Regions from separate parts of the Rhodovulum sulfidophilum DSM 1374 genome, predicted to be linked through region 4. Evidence: riboswitches for the same ligand, from Rfam matches in the RefSeq annotation. Region 4 holds a riboswitch; each other region holds the start of a gene.
The links. Region 4 has a riboswitch for cobalamin ahead of A6W98_RS15215 (FecCD family ABC transporter permease). Riboswitches for the same ligand answer to the same signal wherever they lie in the genome.
Positions count from the first base shown of each region.

Region 1: linked by a shared signal. The riboswitch ahead of A6W98_RS16030 (cysteine-rich small domain-containing protein) and the one ahead of A6W98_RS15215 (FecCD family ABC transporter permease) in region 4 are both predicted to bind cobalamin.
Region 2: linked by a shared signal. The riboswitch ahead of A6W98_RS19520 (BLUF domain-containing protein) and the one ahead of A6W98_RS15215 (FecCD family ABC transporter permease) in region 4 are both predicted to bind cobalamin.
Region 3: linked by a shared signal. The riboswitch ahead of A6W98_RS07810 (ribonucleoside triphosphate reductase) and the one ahead of A6W98_RS15215 (FecCD family ABC transporter permease) in region 4 are both predicted to bind cobalamin.

Region 1 is NZ_CP015418.1:3,422,048-3,424,240, forward strand. It holds gene A6W98_RS16025 (universal stress protein) at 1-676, shown strand, start outside; gene A6W98_RS16030 (cysteine-rich small domain-containing protein) at 689-1,084, opposite strand; cobalamin riboswitch at 1,241-1,437, opposite strand; gene A6W98_RS16035 (succinylglutamate desuccinylase/aspartoacylase family protein) at 1,536-2,193, shown strand, end outside.
Region 2 is NZ_CP015419.1:88,119-90,311, forward strand. It holds gene A6W98_RS19520 (BLUF domain-containing protein) at 185-1,258, opposite strand; cobalamin riboswitch at 1,363-1,574, opposite strand; gene A6W98_RS19525 (isocitrate lyase) at 1,668-2,193, opposite strand, start outside.
Region 3 is NZ_CP015418.1:1,643,954-1,646,146, reverse strand. It holds gene dgt (dGTP triphosphohydrolase) at 1-555, opposite strand, end outside; cobalamin riboswitch at 784-977, shown strand; partial or broken gene A6W98_RS07810 (ribonucleoside triphosphate reductase) at 1,070-2,193, shown strand, end outside.
Region 4 is NZ_CP015418.1:3,244,213-3,246,405, reverse strand. It holds gene A6W98_RS15225 (heavy metal translocating P-type ATPase) at 1-379, shown strand, start outside; gene cueR (Cu(I)-responsive transcriptional regulator) at 376-765, shown strand; cobalamin riboswitch at 804-1,013, shown strand; gene A6W98_RS15215 (FecCD family ABC transporter permease) at 1,200-2,192, shown strand; gene A6W98_RS15210 (ABC transporter ATP-binding protein) at 2,189-2,193, shown strand, end outside.

The sequences.
Region 1 (2,193 bases), 180 kb from region 4:
GGAGACGCTGCGCGCGCATGACGGGCTCGACTGCAGCGCCCATGTCGTGCTGGCCGATCCCTTTGCCGGGCTGATCGAGGCCGTGCCCCAGCTTGGCGCCGATCTGCTGGTGATCGGGCCGCACCGGCGCCAGCTTCTGCGCGATGTCTTCGTCGGCACCACCGCCGAGCGCACGATCCGCGCCGCCGCCTGCCCGGTGCTGATGGCCAATGCGCCGCCCGTCGGCCCCTATCGCCACGCGCTCTTGGCGACCGACCTGTCCCCGGGCTCGCGGGGCGCGTTGCGGCGCTTTGGCGGGCTCGGCTTCGGCCACCGGCTGCGCGGCTCGGTGCTGCATGTCTTCGACGCGACCGAAGCGGCCATGATGCGGATCCACGCCACCCGCGAGGACGACCGGGAGGCGCATCTGCGCGAGGCGGGGGCCGAGGCCGCACGCGCCTTAAGCGCGTTCCTGCGCGACCTGCCGCAGGGTCCGATGGTCGAACTGGTGCGCCACCGCAACGGCAGCGCGGCCTCCGAGATCCTCGCCGCCGCGGCCGAGACCGAGGCCGATCTGATCGTGGTCGGCACCCAGAGCCGCGGCGCGTTCGAAACCATGGTTCTGGGCAGCGTCGCCCGTCAGGTTCTGCGCAGCTCCACGGCCGACGTGCTGGCGGTTCCGCCCGGCGCGGCCTGAAGCCCCGTCCTCTCAGTCCCCGCCGTCCCCTGCCGCGTCCGCCTCGCGGCGACGCCGGTGGATCTCCTCGGCATCGTTGGGCTTCGGCGGGCGCGGGCGGCGGACCGGCGGGTCGGTCTGCGGCTTGCCCGACCAGGGCTGCGGATATTCCAGCCAGCGCTGGATGAAGTTCCAGGATTGCAGATAGCCGTCATGCGGCAGGGTGCAGGCCGAACAGTCCTTGCGGGTCAGCCCGTTGGCATCGGTATAGGTCTGGTAGGGCCCGGGGCATTCATAGGCGATCAGCGGACAGTAGCAGAACAGGCAGTTGAATTCGCGCGCCACGCCCTTGTGACAGGGCAGGAACGGGCAGGCGCTGTTGGTGAAGCCCTTGAAGGCCTCGTTGTCGGTCAGGTCCTTGGGTTGCATGGCGCAACTCCTTCCGGTCGGCGGCCGCGGCCGGGCCAGCCCCGGGCCGGTCAGCGGCAGGATGAAGGCCGGGCCCGCCCCCGAAGCGAAGGCGGATCGCGGCCGCTTGCCCCGGCAATGGCGCCCGGCCCGGGCGACCGGGCACGCCATCCGGGCGGGCGGTTCGGCGCGCTGGCAGGTCTCCTGGCTTGCGGGTCTCGGCCGGTCCGCCCGCCTTCCCGGCCCGGGCGATGCCGGTTCCGGTGGCGGTTCGGGGCGGGGGCTCGCCGCTGACAGTTGCGGGGGCAGCGCCGGAATTGCACCGGCTTCCCTTTTCACTCCCTTGCGGAAGCACCAGAACGCCCACCATCAATGGGGGCCGGGCCCGCCGCTGTCAATCCGCAGGGCCCTTGCCAGCGCCCCCGGCCCGGCGCTATTGCGTGACGATGAGCTGCTTGCCGACAGAAGCCAGATGACGGCGCGCGCGGAGTTCACGCTTGGCCGCGAGACCGTGCCCCCCGGCAGCCGCCGCACGGTGGACCTGCCGGTCTCGGTCCTGTCCGACCACACCCCGGTCACGCTTTCGGCCCATGTCGTTCATGGCCGCCGCCCCGGCCCCGCGATGTTCGTGACCGCGGGCGTCCATGGCGACGAGGTGATCGGGGTCGAGATCGTGCGCCGGCTCCTGAGCCTGCCGGTGCTCGGCGCGCTGCGCGGCACGCTGATCGCGATCCCCATCGTCAACGCCTTCGGCTTTCTCAACCTGTCGCGCTACCTGCCCGACCGGCGCGACCTGAACCGCTGCTTTCCCGGATCGTCGGGCGGCTCGATGGCCGCGCGGCTTGCGCATCTGCTGGTCGAGGAGGTGGTCGGCCGCTGCCAGATCGGCATCGACCTGCATTCGGCGGCGGTCCATCGCACCAACCTGCCGCAGGTCCGCGTGGTGCCGGACGATCCCGAGCTGGCCCGGCTGGCCCGGGTCTTCGCCGCCCCGGTGGTGCTGAGCTCCGAGGCGCGGCAGGGCTCGCTGCGCGAGACCGCGGCGCGAATGGGCGTCCAGATACTGCTTTACGAAGGTGGCGAGGGGCTGCGCTTCGACGAGGTCGCGGTCAGGGCCGGGCTCGCGGGCG
Region 2 (2,193 bases), on a different replicon from region 4:
GCCAAGCGGCTCTGGCAGCCTGCCAATAGCGGGCCCGAACCCCGCAGGAGAAGGCCCCGCCCGCCAATCTCGTGGCAGCAGCGTGAGGCCCCGGGTCAGAGCGCGTCCTGCCGAAACGGGGCCGCGCAGAACATGTCCCGCGCCACCCTTCGGGGTTTCCGCAACGCGCCCGGCAGGCCCGGGATCACACCCTCTGGCGGGTGCGGAGGGCGGGGTCGGCAGCGGGGTCGGCTCCCGTGGGCAGCTGCTGGGCCAGAAAGGCAAGCCGGTGCGACCAGTCGCAAAGCGGGCCGGCATCGCGGCCGCCCAGCAGGACCGTCCGCCCGGGCATCCGCGCGGACAGACGTTCGGCCAGCGCCGCCCCGCGCATGGCATCCTTCGTGCCGATGCCGACACGCCCGGCATAGACGATGACCGGACAGCTGCCGGTCTCTCCGACAGCGTCGTCGAGTGCCGCGCCCGAGGCCCAGGGCACCATACGGACGGAATATCCGGCCTGTCGCAACAGATCGGTCTTGGCAATGGCCCCGGCGATTTCCGTGCAGCCATAAGGCGCAAGGACAAGAACCCGCCCCTTCGGCGCAAGCGAGGTGGCGGGTCGGCCGGCCCGCAGCAGAAGCCGGTTCAGGCGTACGGTCGCCAGCGTCACCTCGAAGCCCGAAAGCGCGCTGGCATGCCAGGCTGCGGCCAGCGCGGCGCAAAGCGCGTCGACGAAGCCCGCCCGCGCCGACAGCGTTTCCAGGGCCGAGGGCGGCAGGTCGGGCACCGCCTCCTCGGGCGCCCGGGCAAGGTCGCGGACGAAGCCGTCCGCCAGGTCGCGCCAGTCCGCCTCGCCGCCGCATTCCTCGCGGTAGAGCGCAGCGGCCCGGTCGAAGGCAAGCGCGGCGGTCGCCGCATCGAAATCCGCCCTGTCGGCCAGCGGCCCCGAGGGCGGGGCAAGCCGCATCGGCCAGCCCGCGAAGCGGCGTTCATCGGTCGCGCCGGCGCTGAGGATCTGCATCTCGCCGTGGCGCGGGTCGGTCCGGATCGCCGAGGCCAGCGACAGGACCGTCCGTGCCGGACCCTCCAGCCATTGCAGGAACCAGCCCCGCTCGAACAGCAGGACCCCGGTCACGTTCCGGTCGCGGTTTCGCAAGGCGTCCTCGGCGGCCATGGCCCCGGCGGAGGCAAGGTCACATCCGGGATGGGCGCGGCTCTTGTAGGCGATCCGGAACAGACGCCCCTCGGCGGTTCCGTCTTTCGGGCTTTCTTTCAGCATCCCCACGGCCTCAATTGCAGGCACGGGGCCAGGGGCAAGGCAGCGGATACGGGCCGCAAGGGCATCCCGGTCCGACACCGTGTCCTCCGGGGCACCCCGCCCGTTTCAACACCAAGCGGATGGCAGGTCTCCTGGCTTGCGGGTCGCCGCGGTTCCGGGCCTTCCCGGGCATCGCCCAGTGGCATCTTCCAGAACCGCTCGCCGCTTACAGTTGCGGGGGCAGCCGCGGCCTTGGGGAGATCCCCCGCACCGCATTCCCTTTTCAGTCATGCTCCCTGCAGGCGAGAGCATGCGCACCATCCGTCGCAATGGTAGACAAAGCCGCGGCTCCTGTCGAAGAAATCCGTGGCCTCCACCAGGGAATGCGGCCGCGCGAAATGCGCGCAGCCGCGTCCCGGGGCAGCGGCGCCTATTCGGCCGCGAACTGGTTCATGGTATTGGCCGAGCCGCCCGCCTTGAGGGCACGTTCGCCGCCGACCATCTCCTTGAACGTGTCGCCCAGATCCGAGCCGACCTCGTGCTGGTGCCGGACCGCCGAGATGCCGCGCCGGATTTCCTCGCGCTGGACGGTCGCGACATAGGCCAGCATCCTGTCCTCGCCGAAATAGCCGCGGGACAGCTCGTCCATCGCCTTGGCGGTCAGGTGGAAGGTCGGCAGGGTGATGAGGTTGTGGAACACCCCCGCCCGGGTCGAGATGTCGGTCTGGAAGGCCCTCAGCCGGGCATCGGCCTCGCGTCCCAGATCGGTCTCGTCATAATCGGGCTTCATCAGCTCGTTGCCGTCCGGATAGCTGTCCTCGGAAATCGTGCCCTCGGCCAGCCATTGCGCGCGGACCTGCTTGCGCAGGTTCAGCGTCCAGTTGAAAGAGGGAGAGTTGTTGTAGGTCAGCTTGGCATCCGGCACCGCCGCCCGGATCTCGCTCACCATCGAGGCG
Region 3 (2,193 bases), 1.6 Mb from region 4:
GTGGGTCAGCCGCATGCCGCCCTCGCGCCGGGACATCTCCAGCCGGGTCAGGATCCGAAAGCCCTGGGCATTGCCCTCGAAATGCTCGAACTCGCGGCGCTGGCCCTCACTCAGATCCGCACCGAAGGGCTTTCGCATCTCGAACCATTCCGAAATCGCATCCTCGCCCGCATGGCCGAAGGGCGGGTTGCCGATGTCATGGGCGGCACAGGCCGCCTGCAGGATATAGGACAGGTCGTGCCCGGCGCCGTCGAGCAGGATGCTCTTCGCGGCCAGCGCCTGCCCGACCTCGAACCCAAGCGAGCGGCCCACGCTGCTGGTCTCGAGGCTGTGGATCATCCGGTGATGCAGGTGGTCGTTCTCGTAAAGCGGATGCACCTGGGTCTTGTTGGCCAGGCGCCGGAACGGCTGCGAGAAGATCACCCGGTCGAGATCGGCCAGAAACGCCGGACGCCGCCTATCGCGCGCCGCGCGCGTTTCGGCCTCATCCGGGGCAGGCTCGCGCTGCTCGTGCCGAGCCTTCGTCAGAAGCCCTTGCCATTCCATATGTTCCATCGCTTTCCCCTCCGGCAGATCGGCGCCAGCATAGCGGCTTCAGCTTGCGGCGACAGCGCCGATCGCCTACCCCGCCCACCAGAGCCGGGATGGCGGTGCGAGGACCCCGGCAAAGAGACCCGTATCCCGCATTGCCGCGCGACTGTCAGTGACCCGGCCCGATGACAGGGCCCGGGGGGTGCGCGAAGGTCGCACCCGCTACATGTTGACAATACGCCCCCGCAAACATCAATATACTGTTGCTTTGGTTCCCGCGGTTTGCGCCGTGGGCGAAGAGGGAAGCCGGTGAGAGTCCGGCACTGCCCCCGCAACTGTCAGCGGCAAGCCGCGGCCCCTTGATCCACTGGCGCAAGACGCCGGGAAGGAGGGCCAGGGCGTCCGAGCCGCGAAGTCAGGAGACCTGCCAGAGCGGACCGAACGACCGCGAGCGGTGGGCTCGGGTGCGTGCGTCGGACCGGCGGGTCCGCGTGCCTCCCTGCGTGCCGCCCCTGACCAGAACCGAAAGCGAACCGCCATGACCGCCCCCTCGCCCCGTTCCGTCGCCAACCGCGACGGCCAGATCGTTCCCTTCGACGCCGGCCGGATCGCCCGGGCCATCGCCCGTGCGGGCGAGGCCACCGGCGAATTCGGCGCCGAGGAGGCCGCCCATCTCACCGCCCAGGTGGTGCGGGTGCTGAGCTTCCGCCACGCGGATGGCACGCCCGATATCGAGGAAATCCAGGATGCCGTCGAACAGGCCCTGATCGGCGCCAACCGGATCGCGACGGTGCGCGCCTACGCCGTCTATCGCGCCCAGCATGCGCGGCTGCGCGAGGACCGGCAGGTGCTGGTCGATGTCGAAAGCTCGATCAACGAATATCTCGACCGCTCGGACTGGCGGGTGAATGCCAATGCCAATCAGGGCTATTCGCTGGGCGGCATGATCCTGAACACCTCGGGCAAGGTGACGGCGAATTACTGGCTGAGCCATATCTACCCGCCGGAAGTCGGCCAGGCGCATCGCGACGGCGACATCCATATCCACGATCTCGACATGTTCGCGGGCTATTGCGCGGGCTGGTCGCTGAGGACGCTGTTGCGCGAGGGGCTGAACGGGGTGCCCGGCAGCATCGAATCCGGTCCGCCGATGCACCTGACCAGCGCGCTCGGCCAGATCGTCAATTTCCTCGGCACTCTGCAGAACGAATGGGCGGGCGCCCAGGCTTTCAGCTCGTTCGACACCTATCTGGCGCCCTATGTGCGGATCGACGGGCTGGATTACGCCGCCGTCCGTCAGGCGATGCAGGAATTCATCTACAATCTCAACGTGCCCTCGCGCTGGGGCACCCAGACGCCCTTCACCAACCTGACCTTCGACTGGACCTGCCCGGATGACCTGAAGGACCAGGTGCCGGTGATCGGCGGGCGCGAGGCCGATTTCGCCTATGGCGCGTTGCAGTCCGAGATGGACATGATCAACCGCGCCTATATGGAGGTGATGACCGCGGGCGATGCCAAGGGTCGGGTCTTCACCTTCCCGATCCCGACCTACAACATCACTCCCGATTTTCCGTGGGAGAGCGAAAATGCCGGTTATCTCTTCGAGATGACGGCGAAATACGGGCTGCCCTATTTCCAGAACTTCGTGAATTCCGAGCT
Region 4 (2,193 bases):
CGGCCCTGTCGCCTTCGTCGGCGACGGGCTGAACGACGCGCCGGCGCTGGCCGCGGCCGATGTGGGGCTCGCCATCGGCACCGGCACCGATGTCGCCATCGAGGCGGGCGACGTGGTGCTGATGTCGGGCGATCCGCAAGGCGTCGTCAATGCGCTCCATGTCAGCCGCCGGACCCTGGCCAATATCCGTCAGAACCTGTTCTGGGCCTTCGCCTATAACGTCGCGCTCATTCCGGTCGCGGCAGGCGTGCTCTACCCGCTGAACGGCCTCTTGCTGTCGCCGATGCTGGCGGCGGGGGCGATGGCCTGTTCAAGCCTCTTCGTGCTGTCGAATGCCCTTCGGCTGCGCGGGCTCGGCCCGCTGGAGGCCCGCTCATGAATATCGGCGACATCTCGAAAGCCACCGGGCTGCCGGCCAAGACCATCCGCTATTACGAGGAAATCGGTCTGATCCGCCCCGCCCGGGGCGCCAATGGCTACCGGCATTTCTCGGAGACCGACCGGCACAACCTGACCTTTCTGGGCCGGGCCCGGTCGCTGGGCTTTTCGATCGAGGAATGCCGGGCGCTTCTGGCGCTTTACACCGACAAGGACCGCGCCAGCGCCAATGTGAAACAGATCGCCCGCGTCCATCTGGCGCAGATCGACGCCAAGATCGCCGAATTGCAGGCGATGCGCGCCACCCTGGCCGAGCTGGTTTCGGCCTGCGCGGGCGATCAGCGCCCCGATTGCCCGATCCTGAAGGGGCTGGCCGGGGAAGGCTGAGCCGCCCGCAAAGGGCTTTGACAATGCGCCCCGATCGGCTAGGCAGGGGCCACTTCGGTTCCGGCCCGCAAGGCCGGAGAAAAGGGAACGCGGTGCGCCTTGCCCCTCGGGGCGCGGCAATTCCGCGGCTGCCCCCGCAACTGTAGGCGGAGAGCGCGGCTGACAGATGCCACTGGGCCAAGGGCCCGGGAAGGCCAGCCAAGCGACGACCCGCAAGCCAGGAGACCTGCCGGAGCGACGATCACCCTTTCCGGGCGCGGGGCGCGCCCCGGAGCGGCCAGCCCGCAGCGGTGAGACAGATCACCGTCCGGGGGGCTGGCCCGACCGCCGATGCGCCCCGGACCGCCCGCAAGGGCAGGGAAGGCAGGGCGATGGACGATCCGAACGAAACAGGGGCCGAAGACAGGACCGGGCCGCGCGGCCGGGACGCGCGCATGAGGGGGCAGGGGCTCTTCTGGGCGTTGGCGCTGCTGGTGGCGGCGCTGTTCCTGTTGTCCTTGCTGATCGGGCCTGCCGGGCTTTCGGTCCGCGAGAGCTTCTCGGCGCTCCTGGCCGGGCGCGGCGAGGCGGCGGTGCTGGTCATGCGCGAGATCCGGTTGCCGCGGGCGATCCTTGCCGTGCTGGTGGGGGCGAGCCTCGGGCTGTCGGGCGCCGCGTTGCAGGGCTACATGCGCAACCCGCTGGCCGAGCCGGGCCTGATCGGGGTGTCCTCGAGCGCGGCGCTGGGCGCGGTGCTGGCGCTTCAGACCGGGCTGGCCTCGGCGCATGTTCTGGCGCTGCCTGCATCGGCACTGACGGGCGCGCTGATCGCGGTCTCGCTTCTGCTGCTCTTGGCCGGGCCGCGCGGCGGCGCCTTCACGCTGATCCTTGCGGGCATCGCGCTCTCGGCGCTGGCGGGCGCGCTGACCCAGCTGGTCCTGAACCTTTCGCCCAACCCCTATGCCACGGCCGATATCGTGTTCTGGCTGATGGGCTCGCTGGCCGACCGGTCCTTCACCCATGTCTGGCTGGCCCTGCCGCTGACGGTGCTGGGCTGGATGCTGCTGGCCGGGCTCGGCCGCGGGCTCGACGCGCTGACGCTGGGCGAGGATGCGGCCGCGGCGCTGGGCATCCGGCTGGGGCGGCTGCGGCTTGCGCTTGTCATTGGCGTCGCCGCCTCGGTCGGGGCGGGGGTGGCGGTGGCGGGCGCCATCGGCTTTGTCGGGCTGATCGTGCCGCATCTCCTGCGCCCGCTGGTCGGCGCCCGGCCTGCGCGGCTGTTGCCGGCCTCGGCGCTGGGGGGCGCGGCACTTCTGCTGGCCGCCGATATCGGCGTGCGGCTGGTGCTGCCCGACCGCGACCTCAAGCTGGGCGTCGTCACCGCGCTGATCGGGGCGCCGCTCTTCATCCGGCTGATCTACCGGACCCGGGCGGAGGCGGGCGCATGAC